2 regions of the Serratia sp. LTN-2 genome follow, and region 2 is predicted to be linked to the other one. Evidence: riboswitches for the same ligand, from Rfam matches in the RefSeq annotation. Region 2 holds a riboswitch; the other holds the start of a gene.
The links. A riboswitch is a leader RNA that binds a small molecule or an ion and turns the genes downstream of it on or off. The one in region 2 is predicted to bind fluoride.

Region 1 (9,146 bases), on a different contig from region 2:
GGGAACGTGTTTTATCAGCACGTCGATGGACAAGTGATTAATGAACTCGAAGCCGAAGGAGGCATAGACGCCAAACGGACGGTTCTGGTGGCCGAGCAGCAGCAGATCGACGCCTTCACGTGCAATCAGAGCCTCGACGTCTTTGAAGCGATGGATGCTGACGATCGATCGCACCTCCAGCGGGACTGCGCTGTCCTCCACCAGGCGGCTGAGCATGGCTTTGGCGGCGATCACCTCGCTGGACTGACGATCTTTGGTCAGCGAATCGCTCAGGTAATCCAGTTCGGCGTAGTCGGCGCTGATGTGCGCCACGGTAATGCGCGTATTCATCTGTTGATTAAGGCGTTCGGCATGGCGCAACAACAGCCGGCCGTCGCGTTCGTCCTGCACCAGCAGTAAAGCGTGTTGGTAGAGTGGCATGACTTATCTCCCTGCGTTAGCAATCTGGCGGGTTAACCACGGTAAAACCTCTTTTTTCCGGCTCGTCATGCCGGGCAGCGATACCTGACGGGCGTCGAGCACCCGGTTCGACGAAAAGTAAAGGGTGGAGCGGCCAAGCGTGATGTCGGTAACCAGCAGCGCGGCCATCTCCAGCCCGGCCTCCTGCTTCGCGTGTTCAAGCGCCTGTTGCAGCGCGGGCAGCAGCGGCTCGATGTCGCTCATTGCCCGCACTTCGATCTGCGACAGCAGCAGCGAGACGCTCTGGATGCGGTAATGCTTGGCGTCACGGTGCAGCAACTGCGGCGCGGATTGCCCCGAAAGGTCGGTCTTGGCGGCGATCAGGCCGGCGGTGAAGGCGTCATAGTCGACGTGAGCAATTGCGCTTAACCGTTCGGCGGCCAACCGATCCAGCTCGGTGGTGGTCGGGGCGCTGAGCGCGACGGTATCGCTCAGGATGGCGCCCAGCAGCAGCGTGGCCTGGGCGGCGGAAAGCGGCATCGGCCTTTCCACCGTCAGGATTTGCAGAATGACGGTGGCGCAGCAGCCGACGACGCGGATCCAGACATCGGGCGGGTTGCGGGTGATCAACGTGCCCAGCCGGTGATGATCGATAACGCCGACCACGTCGCTGTGCGGCAATGAGGCCGGGCCTTGCTCGGCGTCGGTAAAATCGACCAGCCAGACTTGACGATCGCGGAGATCGTCTTGCAGCAGCGGGGGGGCTTGCACGCCGGCGGCGGCCAGGATGTAGCGAGTTTCCGGCGTCAGCTCGCCGAGGCGGAAAGCCACGGCCGGCTTGCCGAGATGATTGAGCCAGTCGGCGACCACCAGCGCGCTGCAGATGCTGTCGCTGTCGGGATTTTTATGGCCGAAAACGTACAGGGGCCTCTCGCGCTCGACGGCATCGGGCTGGGAGGGAAGACGGGTAAAACATGACATTTGATCCATAGCGACTCCTGACATACCTGCCTAAAAAATAAAGCGAAGTTGTATATCAGGCGTCATCATCCGGTTCGAGCGAACCGGCGGTTGGGAAAGGTGGAACACCATCACCTTGCGAATGACTGTAGCGCAGCGCGGCGGCAAACGCAACGCCCGGCAAAGCTGGCGAGAATGCGCAATCGGATTGATACTGAGTGAGTCCATGATGGACAAGGATATTTACCGCTTAACCGGCGGATACGCTGAACTGACTCACGCCGGCCGGATGCGCCGGAACTGTCTGAGACACAATGGGAGACAACATGCTCGAACCCTGCTTCCCCGAAAACGAAGCCGAACGCCTGTCGGTATTGAATTCGCTGAACGTGCTGGATTCGAACTCGGTGGAAAAACTGGATCGTATTACACGGCTGGCGGCGAAATATTTCGGCGTCACCATTGCGCTGGTGTCACTGATCGACCGGGATCGCCAATGGTTTCTATCGCGCTACGGTCTGGATGCCCGGGAAACGCCGCGCAATATCTCGTTTTGCGGCCATGCCATCTTGCAACGTGAAGCGCTGGTGGTGCCCGACACCGCCAACGATCCGCGATTTTTCGATAACCCGCTGGTGATCGGCGGGCCGCGAATCGGCTTTTACGTTGGGCAGCCGCTGTTGTCGCTCGACGGTTTGCCGCTCGGTACCCTGTGCATTATCGACAGCCAGCCGCAGCCGTTTTCCCAGGAACAGGTGGCCGACCTGCACGATTTCGCTGCCGTGGTCGAGGAGTACCTGCAGAGCATTGAACGCCACGTCTATACCGAAAACCTGAAGTCCAACCTGCAGCGCTCGGAAGCCTTGTTCGAACAGACCTTTGCCCAGGCGGCGGTGGGGATGGCGCTGGTCTCGCTGCAGGGATACTGGCTGCGGGTCAATCCGCGCATCTGTGAAATGCTGCACTATTCCGAGCGCGAACTGATGGATCGCACCTTTCAGGACATTACCTATCCGCTCGATCTCAATACCGACCTGGAAAAACTGCAGCAGCTGCTGAGAAACGAGATCAGTACCTATTCACTAGAGAAACGCTATTTTCGCGCCGATGGTTCGATCGTATGGGTGCAGCTGACGGTGGCGTTAAACCGGCTGCCGAACGGTAAACCGGATCATTTCATCTCGGTTATCGTCGATATCAGCGAGCGCAAGGCGGCAGAGGCCGATCTGTTTGCGCTACAGCACGAGCTGGAACAACGCGTTGAAATTCGCACGCGCGAGCTTAACGTCGTGGTCAAGAAGCTCAACGAGGAGATTGAGACTCGGGTGCTTGCCGAATACCAGCTCAGCACGGAGAAGGAGCGCCTGCGCGCTATCACTGACAACATGCCGGCCTTAATCAGCCAAATCGACGCTAATGAACGCTACCTGTTTGCCAACAGCGCCTATAAAACCTGGTTTGGCCTGGAAGAGAGCCGCCTCAGGGGGATGACGGTGCGCGATTTTATGGGGGAGAACGTTTATCAGATAGCGAAACCGATGATAGACAGAGCGTTGGCGGGGGAAATGGTGAGCTTCGAAAATGAGCTCCAGACCCAACGGGGCCTGTTGATGATCCACACCACGCTGGTGCCGTGTGACGCTCAGGGGTTTTACATTCTTTCCATGGACATTACCGAGTTGAAACGCCTGCAGCAACGGCTGGAGTACGATGCCACACACGACATGCTGACCGGGTTGACCAATCGCCGCGCCTTCCTGCGTCGGTTGTCCGGCACATTGCAGGCCTGTTGCGAACAGCGGCAGATGGCGCTGATATTCATCGATCTCGATGGTTTTAAAGCCCTCAATGACAGCCATGGCCATGACTTCGGCGATCTGATCCTGAAGACGTTCGCCAGGTTGCTCAGCGCCTGCGCCGGCGAACGCCATAGCGTTTCGCGCCTGGCCGGCGACGAGTTCACAGTGATCCTGTGGCCGTTGGCGGATCCGCGGCGCGAGGTCAGCGAGTTTTGCGAAAACGTGTTGGCACGCCTGGCCGATATTTCGCAGATCGGGCCGCAGACGGTGAGCCTGTCCGCCAGCCTGGGTGCGGCGATTTCCTCGCACAATGACGTGACGGAGGAGATGCTGTTGGCCCGTGCCGACGGCGCGATGTATCAGGCGAAATTGGCCGGAAAGGGTACTTACGCCATCTGCGAGTTGTGAACGTGAAATGATGACCGTCTCGAGGTAAGCTGTTTGTTCTTTTCCTGTGGCCAGTACTCCGGATTTATTGCATGGCGTCAAATCATCAACATGAAGACTGGTTGGAACTGCGGCGTGATGACGAGACCGGCATTGAGAGCGTTAACGCCCACTTTCAGGGGCATGCCTACGATCCTCACGATCATGATGAAATGCTGGTGGGCGTTACGCAGCAGGGCTTGCAGCGTTTCAATTGCCACCGCTCGCTGCATACCAGCCGGCCGGGGCGCGCCATACTGATCGAGCCGGGTGCGGTGCACGATGGTCATGCGCCGCAGGCCGAAGGGTTTACCTATGCGATGCTCTATTTGCCCCAGCATTGGGTATCCGCGGCGATGAACCGCCGCGGATTGGGCGACGCCTCGGTATTGGAAGGCGCGTTCCACAGCACGCTGACGGAGGATCCGATTTTGGCGTCCGCGATTCAGCAGGCCTTTTTTGCCCTTCATCATGGTGAAGGGCGGCTGGCGCGCGATCAGAGCCTGGACCATCTACTGACGCTTTTGGCGCGGCATATTCGCGTCATGTCGAGTCCCCAATGCGATGACGCGTTGATTGAGATGAATCGTCTACGGGACTATCTGCATGCGCATATGGCGGATAATCCCAGTCTGGATGACCTGGCGCTTCAGTGTGGTCTGGACCGTTTCCGTCTGACTCGTCAATTTACTCGGGCTTTCGGCCAGTCGCCGCATGCTTATTTGGTTCGGTTGAGGCTGCGAGCCGCGCGGTTGTTGCTGGCGCAGGGGGAAGAACCGGCACAGGTCGCCATGCAGGTGGGATTTGCCGATCAGAGCCATTTGGGCCGCTGGTTCCAGCGTGCCTATCGTTTATCGCCGGCGGCTTATCAGCGCCAGTGCACAAACGTTCTATACCGCTGACTCGCCGATCTTCGATGATGTGCTTTTAAGAGCACAACGGAGTAGAGCGAAATATGTTTGATACCAAGATAGCGTTTATCGTGCGTGACGATCTGCAGACCTGGCAGCGGTTGAATGTGGTGGCCTTTCTGGCGACGGGCATCGCCGCCGCCGCTCCGGAAATCATCGGCGAGTGCTACGTGGATGCGCAAGGCAGACGCTACGGTGGCATTTCTGGGCAGCCGATGCTGATTTTTGCCGCAGATCTGCCGGGTTTGCAAAATGTGCATCGCAAAGGGCTGGAGCGGGAATTGACGCTGATCCCCTATGTGCACGCCATGTTTTCGACCGGACACGATGAAGCCAACCGACAGGTTTTTCTCGCTGAGGACGCGGATAATCTGGATTTGGTTGGGTTGGCGCTACGCGGGCCAAAAAAAGCAGTGGACAAAGCGATCAAAGGGTTAGCGCTTCACGGGTGAAATGCCACTATGGCGGCATTCTCGGCACGCTAATATAAATAAAATTATTGAGCGCCGGGTTAAATAATCAAGCAGGCGATTATTTGACCCGGCAAGTAATATACTATTTATCCTATTAGGTAAGTAAAAACAACTATACTGAAACAGTTTCCCGCCTCGTAGTTATTCCTTTTAAAGCCGAAACTTGATGATAAACCGATTTAATCAGTGTTAAGTCAATGAGGTTTATATGAAAACAGTCTTGCAGTATATCGAGAGAAATAAAGAGAGCTACGCCCAACTTCCGCTATTTGAGTTTCTGCGCGATGAACGGCGCACGCCGCAGGAGCGGTTGGCATTTCTGCCGCACATCGCGTTTTTTATTATGGCTTTTTCCGATCTGAATAAGTTCGTGCTGCGTGACGAAACGCCATCTATCGATAGTTATCAACGTAAAGTCAATGCGCACACCTATGAAGATGACCATCACTGGCCGTGGTACCTCGAGGATCTGCACAAACTCGGCTACAACCGCTCCGCTACGCTGGCCGCGCATTTGGAAGGGCTCTGGAGCGAAGGTACTCGGGAGAATCGACTATTGACCTATCGGCTGTGCGCGCTGATAAGCAGCCTCAGCGGGCTGGAGCGGATCGTGGTGATTGAGGCCATCGAAGCAACCGGCAACGTGCTGTTTGGGTTGACGACACCGCTGGCCAACCGAATTCAGCAGGCAACCGGCGTTGAACTGCGTTATTGCGGCGAATTTCATTTAGCGCTGGAGACCGGCCATGCCCAGCATCAGGGGCAGGATGATCTGGCCGAGACGACGTTGACCGATGCCGTCAGGCAACGTTGCATTACCCATGTCGATGGCGTTTTTGCCTGGTTCGGCGATTTTACGCATGAGATGCTTGCGAACATCAAGGCGTCTGAAAGATTGGCAAACCCGAGCTAGGTCTGAAAACTCTGCAGCCAGACGGCGAATTTCCTCACCACCTCATCGTCCCGATCGCGCAGCAGCAGGGAATAGATGCCGGTTCTGATGGTCAGCGTCGGGAACGGCGAGACCAGCCGGCCGGCCGCCAGGTGCTTGGCGCAGAACAGGTAAGGCACGACGGCCAGCCCCAGGCCGTCCTCGGCTGCCTGAATGGCGGCGAAGGTATGATCGAGTGTGAGCGGCGGCGGTGAGGCGTCCAGCGCCGTCGGGTAAGTATTCAGCCAGCTGCGCCATAAATCCTCACGGGCGCGGATGCGAATGGCGGTATGGCCGGCGAGATTGCCCGGCGCAATGACCGGCATGGCATGCAAATAGCTCTGACTGCAGACCAGCAGGCTGTCTTCCTGCAGGAAAGGGAGCGCTTTCAACCCAGAGAAGTGCGCGGGATCGCGCCGGATCGCCACGTCAAACGGCGTATTGCGATCGATGGCGCCGATGCCGGTGGTGATATCAATGGCGACTCCCGGATGAATGTCATTGAACGCCGCCAGCTTCGGCATCAGCCAGTGCATGGTGAACGTCGGCAGGCTGTGCACCACTAGCCGCGGCAGGCCGGCGCTCTCTTTCAGCGCGCTTTCCGCGGCAAACAATTCGCTTATCACCCGGGAGGCGGAACGGGAAAAGTTCTCGCCGGCCTGCGTCAGCCGCACGGACTTATGCCCGCGATAAAACAGCTTGGTCCCCAGCTGTTCTTCCAGGCTGCGAATATGGCGGCTAATTGCGCCCGTGGTGAGAAACAGTTCATCCGCAGCGGCGCTGAAGCTGCCAAGACGGGCGGCGGCTTCGAATGCGGACAGGTGCGGCAGGGAGTGGACTTTTTTCATAGGTTGAGTTTAGCTCAACCAAATGAGGGACGAAAGATCGTTTGTCAGCCGTTGATTTTGCTCACTATTATGGCGCATCCTTCCCGCGTTGCCGAGCGTGCCATGTTAAGCGTTGTCCCGTCTGTTATCCGTGTTAGTCGAGTCATCCTCACCTATCGATGGGCAGAGGGGCGGCACTGAATGCGGGCTTTCTATCTGCTTTGCGCGAGCCGGGCGGGCCTCTGTCTGGGCACCATGATGTTCGCCGGCGCGTTGCCGACCATCCGAAGCGAGTGGCAGCTCGACGCCGCCTCTGCCGGCACGGTGCAGACGGTGTTCAGCCTCACTAACGCCCTGGCATTGCTGGTGGCTTCCTGGTGGTGCGATTCGTTGGGCGCGCGCCGGGTTTATCTGCTGTTTTCCTGGCTGGGCGCTGTGGCGTTGGCGTTGTTTTCCGCCTTTGCTCATTCGTATGTCGGCGCGTTGATATTGATGGCTTTCGTCGGCCTGACGCAGGGCGGGGCCTATACGCCGGCGCTGCTGTTGGCGATGGGGATGAACGGCCCGGCGCGGCGCGGGTATGCCATCGGTCTGGTCCTGGCGGCCAGTTCGTTGGGATATTTCCTGTCGGTTTTCATCGCCGGCTGGAGCGCCATGCGCTGGGGATCCGGCGTGGCCTTCTCCCTGTGTGCCGCCGGCGCATTGCTGGGGGCGCTAGCCGGTTCGTTGGCCTTGTCCAGCTATCAGGAGCCGCGCCCGCACGCCATGGGAAGGAAGGCGAAGCGTGAGCGCTATGGCATCACCTATGTGACCCTGCTGTTGCTGATCGGGTATATCGCCCATAGCTGGGAGCTGCTCGGCAACTGGGCCTGGGCGCCAAGCCTGGTCAGTGAAGCATTGAGCGGTTTCCCTCTGGATCCGCTGAGCGCCGGCTTGATCGTTGCGGCGGCGATCCACCTGGCGGGCATGCTCGCCACGTTGATTGTCGGCACCGTTTCCGACTATTTCAATCGCGCGTCGGTGCTGATGTTTATGGGCGCCGCCGGTGCGCTGGGATCGCTGCTGATGGGGTGGTCGGCGAGCTGGGGACCGGGCTGGACGCTGCTGGTGGTCAGCCTGGGCAGTTTCTTTATCCTCGGCGACTCTGGCGTGCTGTCGGCCGCCATGGCGGACAATGTGCCGCCGCAGCAGCTCGGCAGCGTGATGGGTTGGCGATCGCTGTTGGGATTCGGCATCGGTTCCTTCGCCCCCTTATCCTTTGGCGTCGTGATGGATGCCACCCAGAGCTGGAGCACGTCTTATGCCGTGTTGGCCGGCGGCGGCGGGGTAGCCTGTCTGACGGCCTGGCTGCTTTGGCGTGAGGCGCGAGCATCATCAGATGAATGAGACAAAATCACGCATTGTTATCGCACTCTCCCATTACGGATTAGCGTTGTAACGCGCTCAACGTCGCTGCAGTTTTTTGCGCGGTCGGCGAGGCTCTTATATATTTAGTAGCATGCCTGAGGCAGGTTAGGCATGACGCGACGGCCGCTGGCCGCTGCAAGTACGACAGTTAATCCGTTCGCCAAGAGGCTGCGAGCCGGTGCTTTCGGTAGGGACAGCCGCCAATCGTTTTTACGGCGACCGAAGGCGGAGCAGCTACTCACAGGTCACGAGGACACTTACCATGCATAAGAGAACACTGGCGTCACTGCATTACGAAAACATGCCTTACGATGGGGTGCACTTTCATATTTTGAAACGGGAGACGCCTGGCCATACGGCGTTGCTGAAGCTGGATGCGGGCAGCCGACAACCGGCGCGCTTTCATCCGGGGTGGGTGAAGCTGATGGTGTTGAGCGGTGAGATGAAGGTTGACGATCAGACGCTGCAACCTCATGAAATGTTAATTATTCCCGCCAATACCGCCTATACGGTGCAGGCTATTACGGAAGTGATTTGTCTGGCGATTTCCGAACTGGACGGCGCCGAACTGGCCCGTTGATGGGATAACGGCAATGGATAGAGGAGAGCCTAGGCGCTCTCCATATCCATTCAGCGTTGAGCCGCCCCCCAGGCTGAGCTGTCTGCTGATTGATGCGTACACCTCCTGACTTATGCCACCGCGCTTTCCCTTTCCATCACTTTCGGCCACGTCGCCCCCGCAACGTGCCGCCATTGCGCAGCGCCTGCGCAACGTCATCGCCTCCGTTTTACGCAGAACGATGAAATGTTGGTGTAAATAGTGTGTTTCTTCGCATAAGGCCCCTGGTGTGGCTTGCGAGAACGTCACTATATGGAGGATCATGCGACCTCTCTATCAAATAAAAGACATTCGCGTTATCAAAAGGGACAAACGACCATGGGATTCGACGTCGACAACGCCGAAATAAAACGCATCGACCTCAGCGGCCACGAAAACTCCGCGTTCGAGGTGA
Region 2 (9,146 bases):
CCCGTTTCACCCGCAAAGCACCCCGCTGCAAATCTATCTGTGCCTGCCGATGATCTATCTGTATCCAACGCTGCTTGGTTTGGTGACCTACCGCACCGCCAAGCGGCTGGCGGAAAAGAAACAGGAGCTGCAGCGCATCAGCACCCGCGATGGGCTGACCGGTTTGTACAATCGCCGCCACTGGGAGCATCTGCTGCATCGCCAGTTTGACAGCTGCCGCCGCTATCAGGACAGCGCCACGCTGATTCTGATGGACATCGATCGCTTCAAAACCATCAACGACACCTTCGGCCATGCGCTGGGGGACGAAGCCCTGGCGGCGCTGGCGGAAGAGCTGCTGATCGGCTTGCGCAACGTGGATATCGTCGGGCGTTACGGCGGGGACGAATTTGGCGCGGTACTACCGAACACCAACGCCGAACAGGCGGCAACCGTCCTGCAGCGCATTCAGCAACGGCTGGACGCCGTCAGCTTCAAAGAGGCGCCGCAGCTACGGCTGCAGATCAGCGCCGGCATCGCCAACTACCACCCCGAGTTGGGCGGTTATCTGGACTGGCTGAAAGCCGCCGACGGCGCGCTCTACCGGGCGAAGCAAAACGGCCGCAACCGGCTGGAAACGGCGACGCCGACGGGTGGCTAGCTTACTGACTTAATAGCTTGGCAAAATACTTTGGCGCTTCGACAAAGCCTTCGCGCCGATAAAACGCATGGGCCCGCTCGCGGCGGCTGTGGCAATGAACTTCCAACCGATCGCAGCCGCGACGGTGCGCCAACGCCTCGCCCTCCGCCAACAGCAACCGCCCTACGCCCGCGCCGCGCGCCCGATCGTCGACGCAAAAATAGCTGATGCGGGCAATATCGCCGGCCAACGCCAGCTGAGGCAAAAAATGCAGCGACAACACGCCCAGCACTTGCTCCTCCTCCACCGCCACCAGCAGCGCCTCATCCGGATGCGCCAACAGTTGCTGCATTCGCTGCGTCAGAAACGCCTCGGTGCCGGGATAATCCAGCGCCGTCATTAATTCGGCGATAGCGTGCCGGTCGCTCAGACGCGCCGTTCTGATTTCCATCCGTTTTACCTCGCAGAGTGTCGATACTACAAAATAGGCGGCTTTAGGTGTAACATCCAACGGGTACGGCGAAAAAGGCCGTGCGGCACGCTGGAGATGACATTCCTCCCTAACCGCCTTCACAGGCTGATGATGTCTACGTAACCTCTCGGAGAGAGGCGCGTAGCGTTACGCCTGTCCCTTTCCGAGTCCCGTGAATTTCTCTGATTGAAAGGTAGTTGCCCCATGTTGAGTTCTTTACTGGCCGTATTTATCGGCGGCGGCGTCGGCAGCGTACTGCGCTGGGCGGTAAGCATGAAAATGAATCCGTTGAACGCCCACATTCCGCTCGGTACGCTGATGGTCAATCTGGTCGGCGGTTTTATCATCGGCCTGGCGATGGCGATTTTCACCCGCATGACGTACCTGGATCCCACCTGGAAATTGCTGATCACCACCGGGTTTTGCGGCGGCTTGACCACCTTCTCTACCTTTTCGCTGGAGGTGGTGTACCTGATGCAGGATGGCCGCTTCGGCTGGGCATTGGCCAATATGCTGCTCAACCTGGCCGGTTCGCTGGCGATGACGCTGCTGGCTTTCATGCTGGTCATGTGGGTCAACGGGCGCTAAGTCCTTAATGTTTCCTTAATCTTGCATGCGCATAATCTCATCCAGTACCCCTGACTGGATGAGAAACCGCTATGTTTAGCCTGCCGAAAACCGCCGCCGAAGCGATCGCCGTTGCGCTGTGCGTGCTGATCGTCGCCGCCTTTATCAAATCTTACCTGTTCGCTTAAACGCCTTTTCCCGCAGCACGCGTTCATCTTGCACCCTTCCCGTCGGTTGCACTACAATTGAGAATGAACGTTCACACCCAAAAATGTGAACCCGGCTCACGCGTAGCAAAGGATCGGGCAGATGCTCTCCCCCAACGACACTAAACAGGCCAAGGTGCAGGCGCGCCGCGATCAGATCGTCGAAGCGGCGAAAATCAGCTTCCGTCGCCACGGTTTCCACGCCGCCAGCATGGCGGAAATCGCCCAGGGCTCACAGCTCAGCGTCGGCCAAATCTATCGCTATTTCGCCAATAAAGACGCGATTATCGAGGAGATCGTCAACCGCATCATCGCCAACAAGATGCAGCGCCTGGAAAACCTTGGCGATCACATCAATCTGATCGCCGGCGTGCTGGCGGCGCGCACGCTGTTCCAGCAGCCGGGCGAGAGCGAAACCGACCACATGCTGATGCTGGAAGTGACCGCCGAGGCCACGCGCAATCCGGTGGTGGCCAAAATGCTCAGCGACGCTGAAGCGCGGCTGTTTCGCCACGTGTGCCACAACCTGCAGCGGCTGTATCCCCATTTCAGCGCGGAAGAGATCGCCGCGCGGGTGGAGTTTATCGCCGTCATGAGCGAAGGCACCGGTTACCGGATCCTTACCACGCAAAAAGCCGATGCGTCCCTGCTGCGCGATCTGTATCAGCAGGCCATTTCTCATCTGTTCAGGAAATCCTAATCTCTCATGACCAAACACTTAGCCAGACAACGTCTGGTGTACGCCGTCGTGCTTGGCCTGTTGGCCGCGCTGGGGCCGCTGTGCACCGATCTCTACCTGCCCGCCCTGCCGGAGATGGCAGGCGAGCTGAATACCTCCACCGCCGCCGCGCAGCTCAGTCTGACCACCGGGCTGCTCGGTCTGGGCGTCGGCCAGCTGATTTTCGGCCCTTACAGCGACAAACTGGGCCGCATGCGCCCGCTGCTGCTGTCGCTGATCCTGCTGCTGGGCGCTTCGCTGTGGTGTGCGCTGGCGCCCACCATCGACCAGTTGCTGATCGCCCGTCTGCTGCAGGGCATCGCCGGCGCCGGTGGGGCGGTGATTTCCCGCGCCATCGCCCGCGATCTGTATGCCGGGCATGAGCTGACCCGCTTCTTCGCCTTGCTGATGCTGGTCAACGGCCTGGCGCCGATCGTCGCGCCGGTGCTGGGCGGCGTCATGCTGCAGGTGATGAACTGGCGCGGCATCTTCGGCGTGCTGGCGGCCATCGCGGTGCTGCTGTTCAGCCTGTCGGCGCTGAAGCTACGCGAATCCCTGCCGGTCGAGCGCCGCAGCCAGGGCGGCATCCTGGCGATGCTGATGTCGCTGGGCAGTCTGTTGACCCAGCGCTATTTCATGGGGCTGTGCCTGACGCAGGGCTTCGTGATGGCCGGCATGTTCGCCTATATCGGCGCCTCGCCTTTCGTCTTGCAGCAGATCTACGGCCTCAGCCCGCAGATGTTCAGCCTGTGCTTCGCCATTAACGGCGTCGGGCTGATCATTGCAGCGCAGCTGGCCAGCCGCCTCAGTTCTCGTTGGGGTGAGCGCCGGGTGTTGAAGAGCGGGCTGACGCTGGCAGCCGTCGCGTCGCTGTTGCTGCTGTTGGCCGCCGCGCTGCACGCGCCGCTGGTATTGCTGCTGGTGCCGCTGTTCTTCTCGGTGGCGGTGATCGGCATCGTCGGCCCGACCGCCTCTTCGCTGGCGATGCAAAGCCAGGGTGACAAAGCGGGCAGCGCCTCAGCCTTGATCGGCGTGTGCATGTTCGCGCTCGGCGCCTGCGCCGTGCCGCTCACCGGGCTGGGCGGCACCTCGAGCCTGTCGATGGCGCTGACCATCGTCGGCTGCTACGCCGTCGCCATCCTGCTGTTCAGCCTGTTGGCCCGCCGCAGCGAAGCATAATGCGCCCAATAAAAAACCCGCTCAATGAGCGGGTTTTAAGAAATTCAGCTACACAGCTTAGATAGCAGTAACGTTAGCGGCAGATGGGCCTTTGGCACCGTTCGTGATTTCAAATTCTACACGCTGGCCTTCAGCAAGCGTTTTGAAACCGTTGCTAACGATGGCAGAGAAGTGAACGAAAACGTCCTTGCTACCATCTTCCGGAGTAATGAAACCGAAGCCTTTGGATTCATTAAACCACTTAACGCTACCTTTAATCTTAGACATCAAACTTACCTTTAACGTGAATGAAAGACACAAAACCTGTGTCGATCACAGTACAGCAAGCAGGCAGGATTTTGTCCACCACCGCGATCACAGAAATCCGATAAAGAGTGAAAAAATCCGTGTTGCCCGGTGTAAATTGATTGCACCGGTTGCGATAAGTTACCGTTTCAGGTCAATCCTCTTCAGGCGCCGGCAAACAACGAGCGAACGCCCAAACTTGCCCATTTCTCCATCGTTGACGCCCCCGTGCAGACGCAATCGCTATGAAATATAACCAGATGGTCTTTTTGCTTCGGCACCCGCTGCACTAGGGTTAGGGTTTATTTCCCACTGTGAGCCAAGCCTATGACCAGCCAGTTGGCAGACAAAATTATCGCCTATCGGCGTGAGCTTCACCAAAACCCCGAGCTTTCCAATCACGAATTCGCCACCACCGCCCGGCTGACTCGCTGGCTGCAAGAGGCGGGCATTCGCCTGCTGCCGTTGGCGCTGAAAACCGGCGTCGTGGCGGAGATCGGCAGCGGCAAAGGGCCGATCATCGCGCTGCGCGGCGACATTGACGCGCTGCCGATCGACGAGATCGCCGATGTGCCCTTCAGTTCGCAAAACCGCGGCGTGATGCACGCCTGCGGCCACGACTTTCACACTTCGGTGATGCTCGGCGCCGCACACCTGCTGAAAGCGCGCGAGGCCGAGCTACCCGGCACGGTGCGCATCTTCTTCCAGCCGGCGGAAGAGACCTTCAACGGCGCCCGGCACCTGATCGACGCCGGCGTGCTGGATAACGTCGCGGCGGTGTTTGGCCTGCACAATGCGCCGGAACTGCCCACCGGCACCTTCGCCACCCGCGCCGGGCCGTTTTACGCCAACGTCGATCGTTTCCAGATCCAGATCACCGGCAAAGGCGCCCACGCCGCCAAACCGGAACAGGGCGTCGACACCATCGTCACCGCCAGCCAGATCGTCGGCGCGCTGCAGACGCTGCCCAGCCGCAGCTTCAGCTCGCTGGAATCGCTGGTGGTGAGCGTGACGCGCATCGAAGGCGGCAATACCTGGAACGTACTGCCGCAAACCGTGGAGCTGGAAGGCACGGTGCGCACCCACAGCGACGCGGTGCGCCGCCAGGTGCCGGACAAGATTCGTCAGGTGATCGACGGCGTCGCCGCCGCGCTGGGTGCCCAGGCTGAACTGCACTGGCAGCCGGGGCCGCCGGCGGTGATCAACGACGCGCATTGGGCGGCATTCAGCAAAACCGTCGCCGCCGAGGCCGGTTACCGGGTTGAAGAGGCGGAACTGCAGATGGGCGGCGAAGATTTCGCGCTTTATCTGCACCATGTTCCAGGCGTGTTTGTCAGCATCGGATCCGCCAGCGAGTTCGGCTTGCATCATCCGCGTTTCAATCCCGATGAACGCGCTCTGTTCCCGGCGGCGCAATATTTCACGCTGCTGGCGGAACGCACGCTGCAACAATTAACCACCGCGCCGGAAAAAGCCCTCAGCAACGCCTGAATAACAACAAATATTATTTCCCCGACGCTGCTGATGCCGCGCCGGGGATTATTATTTTCGCCTACCGTGATATTTGCCGTTTTCAACATTTGAATATGCTGTTTTGTTGTTTTACATCCCGCCGCCGCTCATCAATAGTGGACTCATCAGACACTGCGCGCCTCTGCGGCGCATGATGGGATAATCACGATGAGCAACAGCGCGAATAATCAACGTCAATTACGGCTGGGCGCCATTCTGCATGGCGCGTCGGGAAATATGTCCGCCTGGCGCCACCCGGACGCTACTGCCGACGCCAGCATCAACCTCGAATTTAATATCGCCACGGCGAAAAAAGCCGAGCAGGGAAAATTCGATTTCGTGTTTGTCGCCGATGGCTTATATATCAACGAAAAATCCATTCCGCATTTTCTTAATCGCTTCGAACCATTGACCCTATTGGCCGCGCTGTCTGCCGCCACCGACAAAATTGGCCTGGTGGGCACCCTCTCCACCTCCTACAGCGATCCGTTCACCGTCGCCCGTCAGTTCGCCAGCCTCGATCACCTGAGCAACGGCCGCGCCGGCTGGAACGTGGTGACCTCGCCGCTGGAAGGCTCAGCCAAAAACTTCTCGCGCGCCGAACACCCGGAACACAGCCTGCGTTACCGCATCGCCGATGAGTTTCTCGATGTCGCCAAAGGACTGTGGGACTCCTGGGAAGAGGACGCCTTCGTGCGCAACAAAGCCAGCGGCGAATTCTTCCGTGCCGGGAAACTGCACACCCTCAACCACCAGGGTGAGTTCTTCTCGGTACAAGGGCCGCTGAACATCGGCCGCACGCCGCAAGGCCGCCCGATTCTGTTCCAGGCCGGCGCTTCTGAAGACGGCAAACGCCTGGCGGCCAGGCACGCCGATGCGATTTTCACCCATCACGACACGCTGGAACAGGCGCAGGATTTCTATCAGGACGTGAAACGGCAACTGGTGGAACAAGGGCGCGAACCTGACGATCTGCGTATCTTCCAGGGCGTCAGCGTGATCGTCGGCGACGACGACGCGGACGTCGAGCGCCAGTATCAGGAGACCGCTCGCCTGGTCAGCATCGAAAACGCCCTCAACTATCTTGGCCGCTACTTCGAACATTACGACTTCGCTCGCCATCCGCTGGATGCCCCGTTCCCGGACATCGGCGATTTGGGGCAAAACAGCTTCCGCAGCACCACCGACGCGATCAAGCGCAACGCCCGTGAGCGTAACCTCACGCTGCGCCAGGTGGCGCTGGAAGCCGCCTCGCCGCGCCCGGTGTTCAGCGGCACGCCGGAAGCGGTGGCCGACGGCCTGCAGCGCTGGTTCGACAGCGAAGCCGCCGATGGCTTCATCATCAGCGGCGGTACGCCCAACGCTTTCGGTCACTTCGTCGAGCGGGTGGTGCCCGTCCTGCAGCGGCGCGGCCTGTTCCGCCAAGCGTACCGCGGCGACACGCTGCGCGAACACCTGGGCCTGAAACGCCCATTGAACAGATTCACCCAATAATAAGATCGCTTTCAGGGATACCCGCTATGCAGAAAACCGTTACCGCCGCCCTCGTGGCGGCCTTGTTGAGCCTGACCGGCGCCGCGCAGGCGGGCACCGGCATCGATTTGCAGGCCAATGAAACCCCAATCCACGCGCCGAAAAACCCGCAGGCGATCGCCAAACTGCCGGCCGATTTCCACTTCGTAAACCCGGGGCAGTTCACCGTCGCGATCGCCGCGCTCAACACGCCGCCTCTGGCGCTGTTCGCCGCCGACAACCGGCGGCTTATCGGCAGCGAAGTGGATATCGCGCAGCTGGTGGCCGACAGCCTGGGCCTAACGCTTAACGTGGTGCAAACCTCGTGGGAAGACTGGCCGCTGGGGGTGGTCTCCGGCAAGTATGACGCGGCCATCACCAACGTTACCGTCACTAAAGAGCGCAAAACCCGCTTCGATTTCGCCACCTACCGCATCGATTCGCTCGGCTTTTACGTCAAAACCGGCGGCAAGATCGCGACGATCAAACAGCCTGCCGATATCGCCGGATTAAAGATCATCGTCGGCTCCGGCACCAATCAGGAAGCGATCCTGCTGGCGTGGGATAAACAGAACCGGCAGCAGGGGCTCAAACCCTTCCAACCGATCTACGTGACCGATGATGCGGCCGCCACGCTGGCGATCCAGTCCGGCCGGGCCGACGCCTACTTTGGGCCGAACGTGCTCGGCGCCTATAAAGCGGCGCTGAATGGCCGTACTCGGCTGGCGGGCACGGTGGAAGGCGGCTGGCCGAAGGCGGCGCACATCGCCGTCACCACCCGCAAAGGCAACGGCCTGGTACAGGCGGTGAACGAAGCGCTGAACGGCGCGATCCGCGGCGGGCAATACGATCGGGTGCTCAACCGCTGGGGCGAGAGCGTCGAACGCCTTGCACAGTCGGAAATCAACCCGCCCGGCCTGGGCGACTAGGAGCGTGCGATGACAGCAGACACCTTCATTCAGACGCTGCCGACCGACCCGCTGATCGCCCCGGTGATCGAGGGACTGTTCGGTGAATATCGCCAGCGTTACGGCGATTATTTTGGTGACCAGGAACCGGAACCGCTGGATCTGTACGCGCCGCCGCAGGGCGCCTTTATCGTGCTGCTGCGCGCCGGTGCACCGATCGCCATGGGCGCCTTCAAGCGCTACGACGCGCAAACCGCCGAACTGAAACGAATCTGGACGCGGAGCGATCTGCGCCGTCAAGGCCTGGCGCAGCGGGTGTTGCAGCAATTGGAAGCGCTGGCGCTGGCGCAGGGATATCGCCGGCTCTATCTGACCACCGGCTTTCGCCAGCCTGAAGCGGTGGGCCTGTATCTGAACAACGGCTATCAGCCGCAGTTCGATCCGGCCGTCGACAGCGAGGTTTACAGCCGCCCTCCCTACGACGGCCGCCTGCCGTTCCGCAAGAGCCTGATTGCAGAGGACGCGTGTTGTTGCGCGTCGGAAAGGAAAATCGCCTAACCCTTTTTTATCTGTAGCAGGAGACATGACATGTCCAAACAAGAAGTCTTGAAAGTGGTGCCCGCCCGCTATCCGCTGCGGCTGATCGGCGCGCTGTTTTCGCTGTTCATTCTGGCCGCCATCGTGCAATCGGTGGCGGGCAACGCACGCTGGGAATGGGGCGTATTCGCCGAGTGGTTCTTCGCGCCGGCGGTGCTGGCCGGGCTGGGGCAAACTCTGCTGCTGACGCTGCTCGGTACCCTGTTCAGCATTCTGTTCGGCACCTTGCTGGCACTGGCGCGGCTGTCGCGCTCTTACCTGCTGGCGTCGCTGGCCTGGGGCTATATCTGGCTGTTTCGCTCGCTGCCGCTGATCCTGGTACTGATCATCCTGTACAACTTTTCCTACCTGTACGACGCCATTTCGCTGGGCATCCCCTTCACCTCCGTGGTGTTCGCCAGCTTCCCCACCATCGACATTCTCGGCCAGTTCGCCGTGGCGGTGCTGGGCCTGACGCTGGTGCAGTCCGCCTACACCGCCGAGATCATCCGCGGCGGCATTTTGGGCGTGGATTACGGCCAGCACGAAGCGGCGGCAGCGCTGGGCCTGCCGGGTTACCGCCGCACCTTCC

Region 1: another riboswitch for fluoride. It lies ahead of AC6BYQ_RS00500 (DHHA2 domain-containing protein); the one in region 2 lies ahead of crcB (fluoride efflux transporter CrcB).

The regions. Positions count from the first base shown of each region.
Region 1 is NZ_JCAXDO010000001.1:98,641-107,786, forward strand. It holds gene AC6BYQ_RS00495 (adenine nucleotide alpha hydrolase family protein) at 1-420, opposite strand, end outside; gene AC6BYQ_RS00500 (DHHA2 domain-containing protein) at 424-1,389, opposite strand; fluoride riboswitch at 1,430-1,504, opposite strand; gene AC6BYQ_RS00505 (PAS domain S-box protein) at 1,686-3,566, shown strand; gene AC6BYQ_RS00510 (AraC family ligand binding domain-containing protein) at 3,638-4,486, shown strand; gene AC6BYQ_RS00515 (DUF2000 domain-containing protein) at 4,540-4,947, shown strand; gene AC6BYQ_RS00520 (hypothetical protein) at 5,177-5,881, shown strand; gene AC6BYQ_RS00525 (LysR substrate-binding domain-containing protein) at 5,878-6,747, opposite strand; gene AC6BYQ_RS00530 (MFS transporter) at 6,928-8,112, shown strand; gene AC6BYQ_RS00535 (cupin domain-containing protein) at 8,396-8,713, shown strand; gene AC6BYQ_RS00540 (AraC family transcriptional regulator) at 9,071-9,146, shown strand, end outside.
Region 2 is NZ_JCAXDO010000004.1:300,341-309,486, reverse strand. It holds gene AC6BYQ_RS11375 (diguanylate cyclase) at 1-640, shown strand, start outside; gene AC6BYQ_RS11370 (GNAT family N-acetyltransferase) at 642-1,070, opposite strand; fluoride riboswitch at 1,154-1,216, shown strand; gene crcB (fluoride efflux transporter CrcB) at 1,296-1,679, shown strand; gene AC6BYQ_RS11360 (TetR/AcrR family transcriptional regulator) at 1,968-2,564, shown strand; gene AC6BYQ_RS11355 (multidrug effflux MFS transporter) at 2,571-3,761, shown strand; gene cspE (transcription antiterminator/RNA stability regulator CspE) at 3,819-4,028, opposite strand; gene AC6BYQ_RS11345 (M20 peptidase aminoacylase family protein) at 4,374-5,537, shown strand; gene AC6BYQ_RS11340 (LLM class flavin-dependent oxidoreductase) at 5,727-7,052, shown strand; gene AC6BYQ_RS11335 (ABC transporter substrate-binding protein) at 7,079-7,999, shown strand; gene AC6BYQ_RS11330 (GNAT family N-acetyltransferase) at 8,009-8,536, shown strand; gene AC6BYQ_RS11325 (amino acid ABC transporter permease) at 8,567-9,146, shown strand, end outside.